One region of the Pantoea sp. PGP6 genome, then DNA from elsewhere that is predicted to be linked to it. Evidence: riboswitches for the same ligand, from Rfam matches in the RefSeq annotation. Region 1 holds a riboswitch; each other region holds the start of a gene.
The links. A riboswitch is a leader RNA that binds a small molecule or an ion and turns the genes downstream of it on or off. The one in region 1 is predicted to bind thiamine pyrophosphate.

Region 1 (4,374 bases):
ACCGCTTGGCCCGAGGATCGCCAGCCGCTCGCCACGTTCGGCGTGCAGGCTGAAGCGCATCGGCAGATGCTGATAAAGGTAAGTAAGGTTATTCAGTGTCAGCATGGCGGCCCGGTAATTTTTCCATCAGGGTGAACAGCAACAAACAGAGCAGCAGCAGCAGCAGAGCGGTCACTGCACCGTCGGCACCGCGATAGGCACCGATCTGTTGATAAAGGTAGAACGGCAGGGTGCGGAAGTCGGCATTGCCAAACAGCGCCACCACGCCAAAATCACCGATCGACAGCACGCAGGCAAACGCCAGCGCCTGTGCCAGCGGACGTTTCAGCGCACGCAGTTCTATCAACCGCAGCCGGTTCCAGCCGTGGATATCCAGTGAATCGCATAGCCTGCCGTAGCGCTCGGCGACGTCACGCATCGGGTTTTCCAGCACTTTCAGCGCATAGGGAATGGCGATCAGCGCATTAGTGAAGATCACCAGCCCGTCTGCCGACGCCGGCAGGCCAACGGTGGCGTTAAACAGCAGAAAGAAGCCGGTCGCCAGCACGATGCCGGGCATCGCCAGAATTAGCATGCCGCTGGTGTCGATCAGCTGTGCGGCGAGCGGGCGCTGACGCAGACGCAATTCGCGACTGCTCCACAGCAGCATCAGCGTCAGTATCACGCACAGCAGGCCGGCACCGACCGCGATGCGCAATGAGGTCAGGGTCGCCTGCCACAACGCTGGCTGGGCCAGTGCGCCGCGCAGTCCGCCGTGCAAGCCATCCACCACTACCGCCGCCAGCGGCGGCAGCAGCAGCAGTAACGCCAGCAGAATCAGCAACCCATCCGTTAGCCGGGCCAGACGCGAATCCTGCGGATCGCGCCAGCCGTGCAGCTGGCTGGTGCCGGCGGGTATCGCTTTACTGAATCGCTGGCTGAGCAGCACCAGCGTCAGGCAACAGCTGAGCTGAATCAGCGCCAGCAATGCGGCGCGACCGGGATCGTAGTCGTAGCTGAGTGCCTGAAAGATCGCCAGTTCAATGGTGGTGGCCTGGGGGCCGCCGCCCAGCGACAGCACGGTGGCGAAGCTGGCGAAGCAGAGCATAAAGATGAGCGCGCCGGTCGGCAGCAGCTGACGACGCAACCACGGCCATTCCAGCAGGCGAAAGTGGTGCCAGCCGCGCAGATCAAGCTGTGCGGCCAGCTGACGCTGCTCCGCCGGTATGCTCTCCAGCGCCTGTAGCATCAGGCGCGTAGCTAGCGGCAGGTTAAAAAAGACATGCGCCAGCAAAATGCCCTGCAATCCATAGGGCGAGAAGTGATAGTCGATGCCCAACCACTGACACAACTGTGCCAGCCAGCCGACGCGGCCATAAACCGTCAGCAGGCCGAACACCGCCACCAGCACCGGCAGCACCAGCGTCATGGCGCACAGACGCAGCAACAGCTGACGGCCGGGAAAGCGGCGGCGATAGAGGGCGCGCGCCAGCGGCACCGCAGGCAGCAGCGACAGCAGGGCGGAGAGCAGCGCCTGACCAAAGGAGAACGCCACAACGTGCTGCAGGTACTCATCCAGCAGCACGCTACGCCAGTCGGTGACCGGCGCGGCATTCCACAGTGAGATAAAGGCGAACAGCGCCACGCTGATTAACAGCAGCGTGGCGAGCGAACCGGGGATCAGCCAGCGCGGCATTAGCGGCTGACGGCGCGTTGCCACTGACTAATCCAGCCAGAGCGCTGGCTGGCTACCTCTTCCGGCGAATAGTGCAGCGCGGTGGCGGGCACCTGCAGCGTGGCGAAGCCAGCAGGCAGGGTGGTATCGATCACCGGATACATCCAGTTGCCGGTCGGGATGGTGTTCTGGAACGCCGGCGAGACCATAAACTGCATGAACTGCTGCGCCAGTTTCGGCTGTTTACTGCTGGCTAACTGCGCAGCAACCTCGACCTGCAGATAGTGGCCTTCGGCAAACGGTGCGGCGGCGTAGTTCTCTTTTTTCTCTTCGATAATGTGATAGGCCGGCGAGGTGGTATAGCTCAGCACCAGATCGCCTTCGCCTTTCAGGAACAGACCGTAGGCTTCACTCCAGCCCTTGGTTACCGTCACGGTTTTCTGCGCCAGCTTTTGCCATGCCTGCGGGGCCCGATCGCCATAGACTTTCTGCATCCACAGCAGCAGACCTAATCCCGGAGTACTGGTACGCGGATCTTCATAGATGACCCGCCATTTTTCCGGGCTCTCTACCAGCTCTTTCAGGCTTTTCGGCGGATTTTTCAGACGGGTTTTGTCATAGACGAAGGCGAAATAGCCATAATCAAACGGAACAAAGGTGCTGTCGTGCCAGCCGCCCGGCAGCGTCAGCTGTGCGGTATCAACCTTGCTGGCGGCAAACAGACCGGTTTTTTGCGCCGCCTGCACCAGATTGTTATCCAGTCCCAGCACCACATCCGCTTTGCTGTTTTTGCCTTCCATTCGCACGCGATTCAGCAGCGACACGCCATCTTCCAGCGTGACAAATTTCAGTTCGCAATCGCACTGGGCTTCAAAGGCTTTTTTGACCGCCGGACCGGGGCCCCAGTCAGCGGAGAAGGAGTCGTAGGTGTAAACCGTCAGAACCGGTTTGGCAGCCAGTACCGGGGTGGAAAGTAACAGCAGCAGTGGCAGAACTTTGTTAAACACTTTGCGCTCCTTCAGGAGAATAGGGGATGAGTCGCAAAGGATCTGAGCAGCAGGTCTCTCAAATCCCTACGTCGGTATTAACCGAATCAGGTTCGACGGGTCTCTCTCAGCCGTTTGCGGTCAGCAGGCGGCACCCCGTTGAGAACGTCACATTCTAGTCATTTCAGCGTCAGCGCGAAAGCGTTACAGCGCGGGCGGCGCAAACCAGGCAGATTTAAAATCGAACCAGCCGAGGGTATTCATCCGCACGCCGCGCATGCTGCGCTGACCTTCAAGCAGCAGCCAGTGATGGAACAGCGGATGCAGACCGGCCTCTTCCACTAACCGCTTGCTCCATTCGGCCAGCGGCAGCGTTTTTTCACGCCAGCGGGCGGCATCAGCGTGCCAGTCGATCGGCAGGCAGTGATGCAGCAGCGGGACCTCATACAGCTGGGCGAACAGCGACCAGGCCAATGGCAGTGTGAAGTTCACGCTGCCGAGCCAGATGTCGCTGTCGGCGTCGCCCTGATGCCAGCATTCGTAACTGACCTCGCGCGTCTCCAGCGTGACGCCGTGCTGCGCCAGCAGCGGACGTAATGCATTAGCGATCCCTTCGTGCTCAACGTGCTGGCTGTACCAGGTGAGCGTCAGATGAGTCAGGCCGGGCGGCTTTTCGACCGGGGCCAGATCGCGGCGGTGATGCCAGCGCGGCAGCAGACCATACGCCGGAAACCAGTAGCGCTGATAGCCGACGCCGGCGTGGTTGAGCAGGGCGATAGGATTAAACAGATAGCTGACCCAGCGCCGTATCGCCTCGTCACGGCCTTTTTCCGAACGCTGATCGAACAACAAATAGTAGCAGCCTTCTTCCAGCCGGCTCTCTTCCTGAATCTCATCCGCGCCGTCGCCCTGCAGGCGCACGCCCGCGTAGACCAGCTCATCGCTGATATCCGGCAATACCCAGATAGAGACGTCATCAATCAGCGCGCGAAAGCCAAAGTAATCATCAAAGGCTTCTATCTTCAGCTGACTTTCCTGATTACGGATCACGCTGTAAGGACCGGTGCCGATCGGCTGGCGGGCAAAGTCAGGCTGCGTGGGCCATTCGCGTGGCAGGATCATCGCGCTGACGCTGGCCAGCAACCAGGGTAACCAGTCGTCGGGCTGGCTTAAGGTGATATCCAGCGTCCACGGAGCGGGCGAGTCGAGCTGTTGAATATGGGAAAACAGCGGCTGCTGACGCTGACGTTCCAGCGTGGCGATAACATCGGCCATCTCCAGTTCGCGGCCATGATGAAAGCGAATCGCCGGACGCAGAAAGAAGCGCCAGTGGAGCGGGGAAGTCTGCTGCCAGTGATGGGCAATATCGGCCTCAATTTCCCCGTTTTCCTCATTTATGCGCGTCAGGCCATTAAAAATCTGACGGGCAATATGGGTTTCGGAGCGGCGCAGGGCGGAGCCCGGCAGCAGATTCAGCAGCGGGCGGTAGTAAAGCACCCGCAGAATGTGTTTTCCCTGACGGAAACTGCGGCCAAGGTGAGCACCAATCATCTGCCTGACCTGATTCTTATCGCCGACCAGTTGCACCAGCTGATCGATGCGATCCTGATCCAGCAGATCCTCAGCGCGCTGCTGCTGTAGCGCCAGTCCGGTGTAGCAGAAGGTGAGTTGTGAGCGCTTACCGCGTCCGGCTTCGGCCTGCCAGATTAACCAGCCAGCCGCCTGCATCCGGTT
Region 2 (4,374 bases), 430 kb from region 1:
CTGCCGCCTTAGCGCCCGATTTGCTGGTGGCTAAGTAGGGAAGAAGCAGGGCCAGAAAGAGGAGGGAACTGGCCCTGGTCAGGTAACCGTACCTGACGAAGGCCACACTAAACGGCTGTCTGACACCGCGCCAGTGACTGATTGGCTAACTGCGCGCGGTATTCCTGATTTATCGCTGCCGTTACAGCAGTTTAATTATTTTTGCGCGCTGTTACCCAACAATACTCACGCTGGCTGCGCCGGTTCAGCCAGCGCCAGCAGGGTACGCGTCGCTTCATGCCAGTCCTCTGCCTCGGTGATGGCGCTTACCACTGCAATGCCGCCTACGCCGGTCGCCAGCACCGCGGATGCCCGCGCAACGGAGATACCGCCAATCGCCACGGTCGGAATGTGCGTCAGGCGGGCCAGATGCCGCTGCAGTTCTGCCAGTCCCTGCGGCGCGGATGGCATCTGTTTGGTGCGGGTCGGAAAAATATGCCCGAGCGCGATGTAAGAGGGCTGAATGGCCAGCGCACGATCCAGTTCGGCATCATCATGGGTTGAAATGCCGAGTCGTAATCCCGCCTGACGGATTTGTGCCAGGTCCGCCACCGCCAGATCTTCCTGACCCAGATGGACACCGTAGGCCTGATGCTTTATCGCCAGCCGCCAGTAGTCATTGATGAACAGGCGCGCATCGTAGCGTTTGCCCAGCGCAATGGCTTGGGCGACGGCCGCTTCTGCCGCCTCGTCCGACTGATCTTTGATGCGCAGTTGCAGGGTACGGACGCCGGCATCTAACAGGCGTTCGATCCATTCAACACTATCGACTACCGGATACAGGCCGAGACGCGACACAGTAGCAGGAAATGCGGACATAGTTACTCCTCCTTCATGGCATCTGCCGGATGATAAAGCTCACCACCCCGGCTGCGAAATTGTTCAGACATCTGTGCCATGCCAACCTCAATCGGCTGCGCGCTGGCTTGCTGGCGTGCGGCAAAATCCCGTACCTCCTGAGAGATTTTCATTGAACAGAATTTAGGGCCGCACATTGAGCAGAAATGGGCCACCTTGCCGGACGCCTGAGGCAATGTTTCGTCATGCATCGCGCGCGCCGTATGCGGATCGAGTGCCAGATTGAACTGATCTTCCCAGCGGAATTCAAAGCGCGCTTTTGACATCGCGTTATCCCGGATCTGCGCGCCCGGATGGCCTTTGGCGAGATCGGCGGCATGAGCGGCGATTTTATAAGTGATCAGACCCTGCTTCACATCCTCCTTATCTGGCAGACCAAGATGTTCTTTGGGCGTGACATAACACAGCATCGCACAGCCGAACCAGCCAATCATTGCGGCGCCGATACCGGAGGTAATGTGGTCATAGCCGGGCGCAATGTCGGTGGTGAGGGGACCAAGCGTATAGAAGGGGGCCTCGTGACACCGATCGAGCTGCTCTGTCATATTGCGGCGGATCATATGCATCGGGACGTGGCCGGGGCCTTCAATCATCACCTGCACATCATATTCCCAGGCGATCTGCGTTAGCTCGCCCAGCGTTTGCAGTTCGGCGAACTGCGCTTCATCGTTAGCATCCTGAATCGAGCCTGGACGCAAGCCATCGCCCAGCGACAGTGAGACATCGTAGGCCGCGCAGATTTCACAGATTTCGCGGAAATGCTGATAGAGGAAGCTCTCCTGATGATGCGACAGACACCATTTCGCCATGATCGATCCGCCGCGCGAGACAATCCCGGTCAGCCGTTTTGCCGTCATCGGCACGTAGCGCAGCAGTACGCCCGCATGAATGGTGAAGTAGTCGACTCCCTGTTCAGCCTGTTCCAGCAGCGTATCGCGGAATACTGCCCAGTTGAGCGCTTCGGCCACGCCGTTCACTTTCTCCAGCGCCTGATAAATCGGCACTGTGCCGATTGGCACCGGGCTGTTACGCAAAATCCATTCGCGCGTTTCATGAATATTACGGCCAGTAGAGAGATCCATCACCGTATCGGCGCCCCAGCGGGTCGACCAGACCAGTTTCTCTACCTCCTCCTCAATCGACGAGCTGACCGCTGAATTGCCGATGTTGGCATTCACCTTGACCAGGAAGTTACGCCCGATAATCATCGGTTCCGATTCAGGATGGTTAATGTTGGCGGGAATAATCGCCCGGCCAGCCGCCACTTCCTGACGCACAAACTCCGGGGTGATGTTATCTGGCAAATGCGCGCCAAAACTGTGGCCCGGGTGCTGTTGCAGTAACACCTCGCTGCGAATTCGCTCACGGCCCATATTCTCCCGCAGGGCGATGAACTCCATCTCCGGCGTCACGATGCCCTGGCGGGCGTAATGCATCTGCGTGACGCAACGGCCAGCAAGGGCGCGACGCGGGGTGGGCAGCGCGTCAAAGCGCAGATGATCGAGGCTATCATCCGCCAGACGCTGCTGGGTATAGTCTGAACTGCGCTGTGGCAGTGGCTGGCTATCATTGCGTTCTTCGATCCAACCTGCCCGCAGCTTTGTCAGCCCGCGATGCAGATCAATCTGCGCGGCGGGATCGCCATAGGCACCGGCGGTGTCATAGACCGGCACCGCCTCATTCTGCTCATAAAGTGGCTGATCTTTACTGCCGCCGACCGGGGTCGGACTGAGACTGATTTCGCGCATCGGTACGCGAATATCCTCCCGACTGCCGGTAATCCAGATGCGTTCAGAACGGGGAAATGCGCTGCCGCCTTGCAGTGAATCGATAAATTCCTGCGCCAGGGCACGCTGTTCACGACGGGTCATTTTTGGGTCAGACATAGCAATCTTCCAGTTGAGTGGGAATGATGCTTGTCCGGAGTTCGGAAGGAGTAACAGCACGGGCAGTGCAAGAGACTGGCGTACCGACAATATTTACTCTTGTTCCCTTCGCAGGTTCTAACCTGATCAGGTTCCGCGGATCCCGAATTAACGGTCTCAGCCCAACTGGGCACTCCGACAAGAATGCGGTTTTACGCTGCGGCTGGCAGAGCGCCCGCTGAAGACGAAAAACCTTAACGTTCTAACAGAAAAAAATGGGTTCTTCTGGCCTCAGCCATCAGAACCCCTTCAGCATAAAAGGGCTGCAACTGAATCACAACCCCTTTACCTGCGTTTAACCTTATGCCGGACGAGCAATCTGGCTGTCATTGGCCACCGGCGGTGGTGCCAGATGGTTATCCCACGCCAGCTGGATCAGCTTGTCTTCCAGCGTAAAGCGCGCCTCCAGCACTTCACCGACTTCAGATAGCGCCTGCTGGAACGTCATGCAGTTATCATCATCGATCGCCTGCTGCAGATGGCCATCATACAACTGCATCAGGCGCTCAGTGTTGGCTTCCAGCGGGGGATAGATTTGGGCCGCCGCGATCATCGGGCTGTCACCACTCATCTCACTGATGATGCGTTCATAAATACTAAAGTGACCGGCGGAAAGATAATCGACCAGGCCATGACAAAAGTTATCCAGCGCCTGCTCATCAAGGCGGGTCAGGGCTTCTTTATTCGGTTTAAGTCCGACCAGATGGTAATAGGTTACTAACAGCTGGCGACGGGCTTCCAGCCACGAATCGACCAGTTCGTTACTGCCACCTACGCGTTCGGCCAGGACGTCTAACTGGTTAAGCATATCTAACTCCATGTGAGTTATAGTTGTTCATCTACACACTTAACATCAGGACTTCAGCGTGCGAGTTGACGCTAAGGATGACGAAATAAATGCAATGCGAAATCTCAAGCGTAGACGCTGGATGGTGGATTGTCAGCCACGAGCAGAAACTTTGGTTGCCGCAAGGTGATTTACCCCACGGAAGCGCCGAAAATTTCGGTCTGACGGGTACCAAAGCCCGACAGATTGGCGAGTGGCAGGGGGAAAAAGTCTGGCTGATTTGCGAGCCACGTGCAGAGAGCATGTTCTCGGTACGGCAACTGATCGATCTGGATGTGGGGCTGTTTCAGCTGGCGGGACGCGGCGTGCAGCTGGCGGAGTTCTACCGTTCCCATCGCTGGTGTGGCTACTGTGGTCACGAAATGCACCACAGCAAACATGAGTTTGCCTGCCTGTGCAGTCATTGCCGCGAGCGCTATTATCCGCAGATTGCGCCCTGCATTATCGTGGCGATCCGGCGTGGCGATGAGATCCTGCTGGCGAATCACGCCCGTCATCGTAATAACGTCTATACCGTACTGGCTGGCTTTGTCGAAGTCGGCGAGACGCTGGAACAGGCGGTGGCACGTGAAGTGATGGAGGAGAGTAATATCCGCGTCAAAAATGTCCGCTACGTCACCTCCCAGCCGTGGCCATTCCCGCAATCGCTGATGACGGCGTTTATGGCGGAATATGATAGTGGCGATCTGCAACATGACGGCAAAG
Region 3 (4,374 bases), on a different contig from region 1:
GCACCAGGATAAATAACGCAGCAAAACAGATATCGCTCTGCATCCGGGCATTGGCGTTCAGCATCACATAACCAAGTCCTTCTGCCGATCCGACCCATTCGCCAATGATCGCGCCAATCGGGGCCACCGCCGCCGCCATTCGCAATCCGGTTGCTAAGGCAGGTAACGCGGCTAACAGCCGGACGTGACGCAGTTGCGATCCGCGTGAAGCGCCCAGCGTATGTGCCAGATCCAGATAGCCCGCTGGCACGCGACGCAGACCATCATAGAAGGCCGACGTGACAGGAAAGAAAATGACCAGCACCGCCATCGCCACTTTGGCGCTCATACCAAAGCCAAACCACAGCACCAGCAACGGGGCCAGAGCAAACACCGGAATCGCCTGGCTGGTAAGTACCAGCGGCATCATCCAGCGTTGCAGACGTGGCGAAAATGTCATGCCCAGCGCCAGCAGAGCGCCGAGCACGACGCCAGTGATCATTCCGCAGAGGATCTCGGTGAGGGTGATCAGGCTGTGATAGCCGAGCCAGGCTTTATTCGCCCATAGCGCTTGTGCCACTGCCACGGGCGAAGGCAGCAGAAAGGCCGGAATCGAGGTCAGCGTTACCAGCCACCACAGCGCAATCAGTCCACAGAACAGGGTGAGGCCGCGCCACATGCGGGCTAAACCATCGAGGTGTTTCATCCGATCCCCTCTGGCAGTGAAAGTTTTTGCAGTAAAGCTGCCTGACTCTCTATGACCCTGATATCGTCCGGCGCGCGCGGTGGCTGGCCCGGCAATGGCTGACAGGCTTCCAGGCCTGATGCGCTGAGCACCAGCATATGATGACTCAGCCGACAGGCTTCCGCCGCGTCATGGGTGATTAGCAAGACGGTATGGTTCGCCAGTACCTCCGCGGCCAGCGTCTGAATCTGGTGGCGGGTCAGGGCATCAAGTGCGGAAAAAGGCTCATCCATCAACACGATCGGTTTGCGCGCATACAACGTGCGGGCCAGCGCAGCGCGTTGCCGCATCCCGCCAGAGAGCGTCGCGGGCCGCGCCGTTGCGTGACGATGCAGACCGACCCGCTCCAGCAGATGTTGCGCCCAGTGGCGGTCCGGTTTTTCACCCTTCAGGCGGCTGGCGAGGCAGACATTTTGTTCAACGGTCAGCCACGGATAGAGCAAATCCTGCTGACCCATCCAGGCGAACCGGCCAGCCAGCGGCAGGCCATCACTGCCGCCGATCACCCCGGATGTCGGCGGTGTCAGGCCAGCAATCACGCGCATTAAGGTACTCTTTCCGACACCGCTGGCTCCGAGCAGTGAGGTGAAACGTGCCGGGGTAATCTCCAGACTGAGCCGGTCGAACAGCCGATGCGTGGCAAAATCGACACAGAGGTCACGGATTGAGATGCCGGGCGGCAGTAATGCCATTGAGCCGCTCATGATGACAAAGGGGGTTGATGATTGAGCCCCATCTGCCAGAAGGCGGATTCCAGCTGGGTGGCGGTGGTGAAGAGGGTCGCCAGCCGGTCAAAACGTGCTGCGCCGGCGCGCTGATGGGCCAGCGTTTCAAACAGGTCCAGAGAGGCTCTGACGCCCGCCAGATAATTGGCATCACCATAATTCTCTATCCAGGCGGCATAAGGATTGCCTTCGATGACGGTGGTGGGATGATGTAACACGCTCAGGCCGATTTCGGCATAGCCTGCAACACACGGCATCAGCACGGTCAGCAATTCCAGCGCATCTCCGCTGTGGCCGACATCCAGCACGTAGCGGGTGTAGTTAAGCGTTTCAACCGCTTCGGTCTGGCTGACCAGCGCGGCTTCGCTGATCCCCCACTGCTGGCAGTACGCCCGGTGCAGCGGCAGTTCATTGACAATGGCATTGAGGGAGGCCGTTGCGGTTCGCAGCGCGGCCGGATCGTGCAGTTTGCTGACCAGCAGCCCATAGGCGCGGGCAAAATGCAGCAGAAACAGATAATCCTGGGTGAGATAATGACGAAAGGCGGCCGCAGGCAGCGTGCCCTGAGCGAGCTGCTTGACAAAATCGTGAGAGACATAGGCGTGCCAGTGATCGCCAGCCTGTTGTCGCAGGCGGCCATAAAAGCCGGTTTCAAAAAGTGAGAGTGACATGGGATCTCCAGTAACTGTTGGTTAACGAAAAGTGTTAACTCAGGGAGATCCGGGCATACGGTGAAGAACAGGCAATGATGCAGGAGATGTTGCAGAAGACTCTGCCGACCCGTCCCTTCGCTGGCATGACCCAGATCAGGTTCAAAGGGTTCGGTTTGCACCATCTCAGCCCATAACAGGACACCCCTCGGAGACGTTTGTTATACGATAATTGTCAGCTGAATACAACGGCACGCCGCAGGCATGCAACAGCCGATGGCCCCGCTAAACCGCCGCGGTTTAGCGAGCTAAGCCAGTGACGTTGTCACTCCAGCACTTCACCGTTACTGGCGATCACCTTTTTATACCACCAGAACGATTTTTTCCGACGGCGGGCCAGCGTTCCCCGGCCAAGGTCGTCGCGATCCACATAGACAAACCCGTAGCGTTTACTCATTTCGCCGGTTGATGCGGCCACCAGATCGATGCAGCCCCAGCTGGTATAGCCGAGCACCGGCACGCCATCAGCGATGGCGTCACCCATCGCCCGGATATGCTCACGCAGATAGCTGATGCGGTAGTCATCATCAATCTCACCTTCTGCGTTGATCGTGTCCCGTGCGCCGAGGCCATTTTCCACCAGGAACAGCGGCTTCTGGTAGCGGTCATACATCATATTCATAGTGATGCGTAGTCCAAGCGGATCGATGCCCCAGCCCCATTCACTGCGCGTCAGATGGGGGTTAGTCAGGGACTTCACCACGTTGGCGGCGCTGCTGTTGAGCTCGTTCATCTCCGCCGACGCGCAACGCGAGGCGTAGTAGCTGAACGAGACAAAATCGACGCTGTTTTTCAGGATCTCTGCATCACCGTCATCAATCTGCAGACTGACCCCTTTTTCACGGAAGAGCCGCGCCGCATAGGCGGGGTAATATCCGCGCGCCTGCACATCAATGAAGAACAGGTTTTCCCGGTCCTTTTCCAGCGCTGCCCAGACATCTTCCGGTTTGCTTGACCACGGATAGAAATTGCCGCCCGCCAGCATGCAACCGACCTGATTGACCGGATTAATGTCATGGGCGATTCGGGTCACCAGCGCGCTCGCCACCAGCTCATGATGTGCAGCCTGATATTTCACCTGGTCGTGATTTTCATCCGCCTCAAATACCAGCCCGGCCCCGGAGAACGGGCTGTGCAGCAGAATATTAATCTCATTAAAAGTCAGCCAGTATTTCACCAGACCATCAAACGCCTCAAAACAGCTGCGGGCATAGCGGGCAAAAAATTCGATCATTTTGCGATTCCGCCACGAGCCATATTCGGTCACCAGATGCATCGGTACGTCAAAGTGACACAGGGTCACCAGCGGTTCAATATTGTATTTACGGCACTCTTCAAACACCGCGCGGTAGAAGGCAATTCCCTCTGGATTAGGCGTCAGTTCATCACCGTTCGGATAGAGGCGACTCCAGGCGATGGAGGTACGAAATACGCTGAACCCCATTTCCGCCATCAGTGCGATGTCTTGCGCATAGCGATGATAAAAATCAATGGCGTCATGACTGGGGTAAAACTCATCATCCCGCAGGGCGAAACGCCGCTCCAGTCCGAGTTTCACCGGCATCCGATGCGGGCCGTGGGGGATCATGTCAACGGTGGTTAAGCCCTTTCCGCCTTCACGATAGCCACCCTCAGCCTGGTTGGCGGCTAACGCACCGCCCCATAAAAATCCTTGCGGGAATCTTGATTCAGACATGACATCCTCTGGTTTCGGGTCAGCATTGCCCGTTAGTTAGCGTTAATTGCATTGGTGCGCTCAGGGGCGGGCGTCGCTGCTGGCGCTGCCTGGGCCGTCGAGGGTCCGGTTTCCGGAATGTCCTCGAAACCTAAAATCAGCGTCAGCACAAATGACAGCACTACCGACAGCACCATCACGGCCGCAACCCAGACCATCGACATCGGATTGGCGGGATCAAAAAATTGTACGCTGGTAAACAGACCAGGCGAGGCCATTGAATGGCTGGCCAGACCGCCAATACCGGCCACCGCACCACAGATAAAGCCGCTGATTAAACAGGCGATCAGTGGACGTTTCAGCCGTACCGCTACGCCATACAGTGCCGGTTCCGAGATGCCCGCGATGATAGCTGACGCCGCTGCGGCCAGTGCAGTCTGCCGCAGTTCGCGGTTTTTGGTTCTGAATGCCACCGCCAGTGACGATCCGCCCAGCGAGAGATTGGCACCAATTTCTGACGGCATCACCATGCCCTCTTTA
Region 4 (4,374 bases), 2.1 Mb from region 1:
CTACCCAGGGTGCGCGTGCGACGGTGCAGCAGTACATGACCCGCGCCTGATGCGATGATGACAAAGCACTGGCGCAGACGCAGCGTGCTGATTAGACTGACCCTTTCCCTTCGGGCTGGCACCAGCCAGCCGTAATATGGATATTGCTGCATGTCGATCGCCTATACCATTACAACCAGCGAACCGGTGAATCAGCAGATTTACCGGTTTTTGCGCAAAGATATCGTGACCTGTGTGATTCAGCCGGGTTCGCTGCTGTCGGAAAAAGAGGTCTCTGCGCGTTTTAACGTCTCACGCCAGCCGGTGCGCGAAGCGTTCATCAAGCTGGCCGAAGCCGGACTGGTACAGGTATTGCCGCAACGCGGCACCTTTGTGCGTAAAATTTCCGCCAAACGGGTGGCGGACGGCCGCTTCATCCGTGAAGCGGTGGAAGTCTCAGTGGTGCGCCGTGCGGCGCTGGAGATTGGCGACCCGGCGCTGATGATGCTGGAACACAACCTGCAGCTGCAACGCATGGCGGCTGAGCGGCATGACAGCCAGGCGTTTCTCAGCCTGGATGATGAGTTTCACCGGCTGATTGCCGAAAGTATTGATTGCAAGCTGGCGTGGGAAACCGTCGAGAACATTAAAGCGGCGATGGACCGGGTTCGTTTTCTGACCCTGAGTGAGGTTTCACCGCCGGAAAGCCTGATTCAGCAGCATGAGGAGATTTTTGCAGCGTTGAAACATCACGACGCAGACGCCGCCGAAGCCGCGATGCGCCGTCATTTGCAGGAGATGATTTTCTCAATTACCCCTATTGCCGAGCGCAACAGCGCATGGTTTGAAGCACCCTGACCCGGCAACGGTGCCGTCCCGCCGCCTCAGCGCGGGATGGCACATCCACCGCTACCACCACTGATGAAAATGGTGCACCGGCCCGATTCCCGTACCGACCTCCAGTGAATCCGCCTGTAACAACGCCTGCTGCAGCCAGGCTTTCGCTTCGGTGATCGTATCAGCCCAGTCGGCGTGACGCGGACGCAAAGCCGCCAGCGCCGCTGACAGCGTGCAGCCGGTGCCGTGAGTATGACGGGTATTAACCCGCGGCGTGCTGAACCGCTGCTGGCCCGAAGGGGTGATCAGCCAGTCCGGGCTGTTATCAGCCGTCAGGTGACCGCCCTTGATCAATACCGCCTGACATCCCGCCGCCAGCAACGCCTCGCCCTGCGCCCGCATCTGCGCTTCGCTCTCCGCCACCGCGCACCCCAGCAACGCTGCTGCTTCCGGCAGATTCGGCGTAATCAGCGACACCTGTGGTAACAGCAGTTCGCGGACGCTGGCAATCGCATCGGCGGATAACAGCGGATCGCCGCTTTTCGCCACCATCACCGTATCCAGCACCACGAAAGGAATTGCGCTACGTCTCAGCCGGGCCGCAACCTGCCCGACGATGGCGGTTTCTGACAACATGCCAATTTTCGCGCTGTCGATACGCACATCGTCCAGCACCGAATCAAGCTGGGCGGCCACAAAGTCAGCATCGATCCGGTAAACCGACTGGACGCCACGGGTATTTTGCGCCACCAGCGCGGTGATCACGCTGGTGCCATACGCGCCCAGCGCGGAAAAGGTTTTCAGATCGGCCTGGATCCCTGCCCCGCCGCTGGGATCGGTCCCGGCGATGGTCAGTGCATTAATGCGTTTCATGGTCCACCTCCAGCGTCCAGAGCGCATCAAGAAACGCCGTGGCAAAACTGCCGGGGCCGGCTGAGCTTGCCGCCGCCTGTTCACCGGCCCGCGCCATCACCTGACAGGCACTGGCGACGTTGAGCAGCCGATCGCCGCTCAGACTGCTGAAGCCAGCCACCACCGCCGACAGCGCACAGCCGGTGCCGACCACCCGCGTCATTAACGGGCTGCCGCCGCGAATGGCAAAGGTGCGCTGACCGTCGGTGGCGTAATCTACTTCGCCGGTCACAATCACCAGCGTCTGATAGTCGCGAGCCAGCTGCCGGGCGGCCTCCAGCGCTGCATCCGCCTGATGCAGGCTATCCACTCCGCGTCCGCCGCTGGCCTGTTGCGCCAGCGCCAGGATCTCTGACGCGTTACCGCGGATCACCGCTGGCTGCTGGCTCAGCAGCCGCTGGCAGAAGGTGGTGCGCAGCGTCAGCGCTCCGACCGCCACCGGGTCCAGTGTCCAGGGCGTTCCCGCCTGCCTGGCGGCCGTGACCGCCGCCTGCATCGCCTGCTGGCGCTCAGCGGTCAGCGTCCCGACGTTAATCAGTAAGGCATCGGCAAAGCCGCTGAACTGCGCGGCTTCCTCCGCATCAATCACCATCGCCGGTGAAGCGTTGAGCGACAGCAGCACATTGGCGGTGAAGTTTTGTACCACGTCGTTAGTCATGCAGTGCACCAGCGGTGACTGACGGCGGAAACGGTGCAGAATGGGCGCGAATTGCGCAGCAGAAAGGTGTTGAGATTGATCTGTCATCATAGCTCCCAACCGGCGAATAAGAAGGCGAATGCGGTCAGGCATCAGACTTCCCTACGCTGGCATTATCCAGTTCAGGTCAGCGGGTTTTTCTCAGCCCTTTCCTGACGGAAAGCGGCACCCCGAGTCGTGTTACAGCCTGCAGCATAAGGAGGTGGCGTCGCGAAAGCAAGCCAGAGCTGCGTCAGCCATCCTCGCGCTGGTGACACTTCACATGATCCTGATCAATTCTCGCCGCAGCAAAAACAGGCTTAATGCTGCGGGCCATAAAACTACCCCTTTCGAGGTAGCTATTTAAGCCAGAGATAAGGTGCTGCCGATCGCGGCATCGGTTTCCGCCCTTAAACGGTAGCCAGCCATAATAATTAGCCTGCTTACAGCATCGCCGAAAAAAACACCTCATTTCATGGAGTTAAACCACTCCAGGAGCGGAACTTCATACTATTCAGGATGTATGATGCGATTGTCAGCGCTTATTCCTCACCGCCATCGATGGCAGGACATCACTATCGAACGTCACGGTGCTATCGCACCAAATGGCAGACATTATCTTTCCACCTATATTTCCGCCCGCTGTCTGCGCTGCGGCAAAATAATTCATCGTGTCTATTACCGGGATATCAGCGATCAACAGGCCCGCCGCTGGCTGGGATAACTGTCCTGACGGCGAGCGGTTCAGACACCGTTAAAGTTAACAGTTAGTTAGCAATTTGTTAGTCTGGTAATTAATCATCGTCTGACCAGACTCTCTCTATGCCACTGTTGTTTGAAAGCTTAAGCCATCAAATCTATCTGTCCGCACCGCTGTTTATTCTGATCCTGCTGGGCTACGGCCTGACGCGACTGGGTAAATGGCCTGCCAGCATCAGCGAAGGGATGAACCGCTTCGTGTTCAACGTCGCGCTGCCCTGCATGCTGTTTGGCGTGATGAGCCATTTTTATCAAAGCCCGCCGGTTGATGCGCGGCTGCTGCTGGCCTTCTTTGGCAGCTGCCTGCTGGTGTTTATCGTCGGCCGGATAGTGGCCAAAAGGCTGTTTAAGCTGGATGGCGTTGCTGGCTCGGTCTTCGCGCTGGGCGGCATCTTTTCCAACAACGTGATGCTCGGCATTCCGGTGGCGACGGTACTGCTGGGGCCCGCGTCCCTGCCCTCGGTGGCGCTGGTACTGGTGTTTAACAGCCTGATCCTCTGGACCCTGCTGACGGTCTCGGTTGAGTGGGCGAAACAGGGCAGCTTTTCGCTGCAGGGGCTGGGGCGCACCGCGATCGGCGTGCTGAAGAACCCGCTGATTATTGGCATTCTCAGCGGTACCGCCTGGAGTTTTTTGCAGCGTCCGCTGCCGCTGCTGGCTGCTGAACCGCTGCGGATGCTGGGATCGATCGCCGCCCCGCTGTCGCTGGTTACCCTTGGCATGAGCCTCGCCCATTACCGGGTGCGGGAAGGACTGAAAGAGAGTTATACCCTCTGCCTGCTCAAGTTGGTGCTGCAACCGATGACGGTGTGGGCCATTGCCTGGCTGACCGGCCTGCCGCCGCTGGAGAGTAAAGTGGTGGTGCTGCTGGGATCGATGGCGGTCGGGGTCAACGTCTACCTGATGTCGCAGAAGTTTAATGTGATTACCGGCCCGGCTGCCGCCAGCATGCTGTTTTCGACGCTGTTTGCTGCGGTGACGACGCCGCTGTGGATGATGCTGATGACACTGGCGGGATATTAAAAAAAAAGCCCCTCAACATCAGTCGAGGGGCTGTTGCGTGGCTATCGCAAAACTTATTCAGCCGCTTTGGTACGAATCAGGTAATCAAAGGCGCTCAGTGAGGCTTTCGCACCCTCGCCGCTGGCGATGATGATCTGCTTGTACGGAACCGTGGTGCAGTCACCCGCCGCGAACACGCCTTTCAGGCT

Region 2: linked by a shared signal. The riboswitch ahead of thiC (phosphomethylpyrimidine synthase ThiC) and the one ahead of thiB (thiamine ABC transporter substrate binding subunit) in region 1 are both predicted to bind thiamine pyrophosphate.
Region 3: linked by a shared signal. The riboswitch ahead of tenA (thiaminase II) and the one ahead of thiB (thiamine ABC transporter substrate binding subunit) in region 1 are both predicted to bind thiamine pyrophosphate.
Region 4: linked by a shared signal. The riboswitch ahead of thiM (hydroxyethylthiazole kinase) and the one ahead of thiB (thiamine ABC transporter substrate binding subunit) in region 1 are both predicted to bind thiamine pyrophosphate.

The regions. Positions count from the first base shown of each region.
Region 1 covers NZ_JBQBMA010000001.1:3,631,962-3,636,335, reverse strand. The annotation lists gene thiQ (thiamine ABC transporter ATP-binding protein ThiQ) at 1-105, opposite strand, end outside; gene thiP (thiamine/thiamine pyrophosphate ABC transporter permease ThiP) at 89-1,699, opposite strand; gene thiB (thiamine ABC transporter substrate binding subunit) at 1,675-2,661, opposite strand; TPP riboswitch at 2,707-2,809, opposite strand; gene sgrR (HTH-type transcriptional regulator SgrR) at 2,845-4,374, opposite strand, start outside.
Region 2 covers NZ_JBQBMA010000001.1:4,061,017-4,065,390, reverse strand. The annotation lists gene ACLIBF_RS19650 (aminotransferase-like domain-containing protein) at 1-38, shown strand, start outside; gene thiE (thiamine phosphate synthase) at 226-858, opposite strand; gene thiC (phosphomethylpyrimidine synthase ThiC) at 861-2,783, opposite strand; TPP riboswitch at 2,870-2,970, opposite strand; gene ACLIBF_RS19635 (Rsd/AlgQ family anti-sigma factor) at 3,124-3,630, opposite strand; gene nudC (NAD(+) diphosphatase) at 3,720-4,374, shown strand, end outside.
Region 3 covers NZ_JBQBMA010000002.1:192,738-197,111, forward strand. The annotation lists gene ACLIBF_RS21375 (ABC transporter permease) at 1-685, opposite strand, end outside; gene ACLIBF_RS21380 (ABC transporter ATP-binding protein) at 682-1,416, opposite strand; gene tenA (thiaminase II) at 1,425-2,120, opposite strand; TPP riboswitch at 2,216-2,318, opposite strand; gene ACLIBF_RS21390 (6-phospho-beta-glucosidase) at 2,425-3,855, opposite strand; gene ascF (PTS cellobiose/arbutin/salicin transporter subunit IIBC) at 3,888-4,374, opposite strand, start outside.
Region 4 covers NZ_JBQBMA010000001.1:1,527,147-1,531,520, reverse strand. The annotation lists gene ACLIBF_RS07275 (mannitol dehydrogenase family protein) at 1-50, shown strand, start outside; gene ACLIBF_RS07270 (GntR family transcriptional regulator) at 151-837, shown strand; gene thiD (bifunctional hydroxymethylpyrimidine kinase/phosphomethylpyrimidine kinase) at 889-1,689, opposite strand; gene thiM (hydroxyethylthiazole kinase) at 1,676-2,473, opposite strand; TPP riboswitch at 2,508-2,608, opposite strand; gene ACLIBF_RS07255 (hypothetical protein) at 2,931-3,128, shown strand; gene ACLIBF_RS07250 (AEC family transporter) at 3,227-4,186, shown strand; gene ahpF (alkyl hydroperoxide reductase subunit F) at 4,240-4,374, opposite strand, start outside.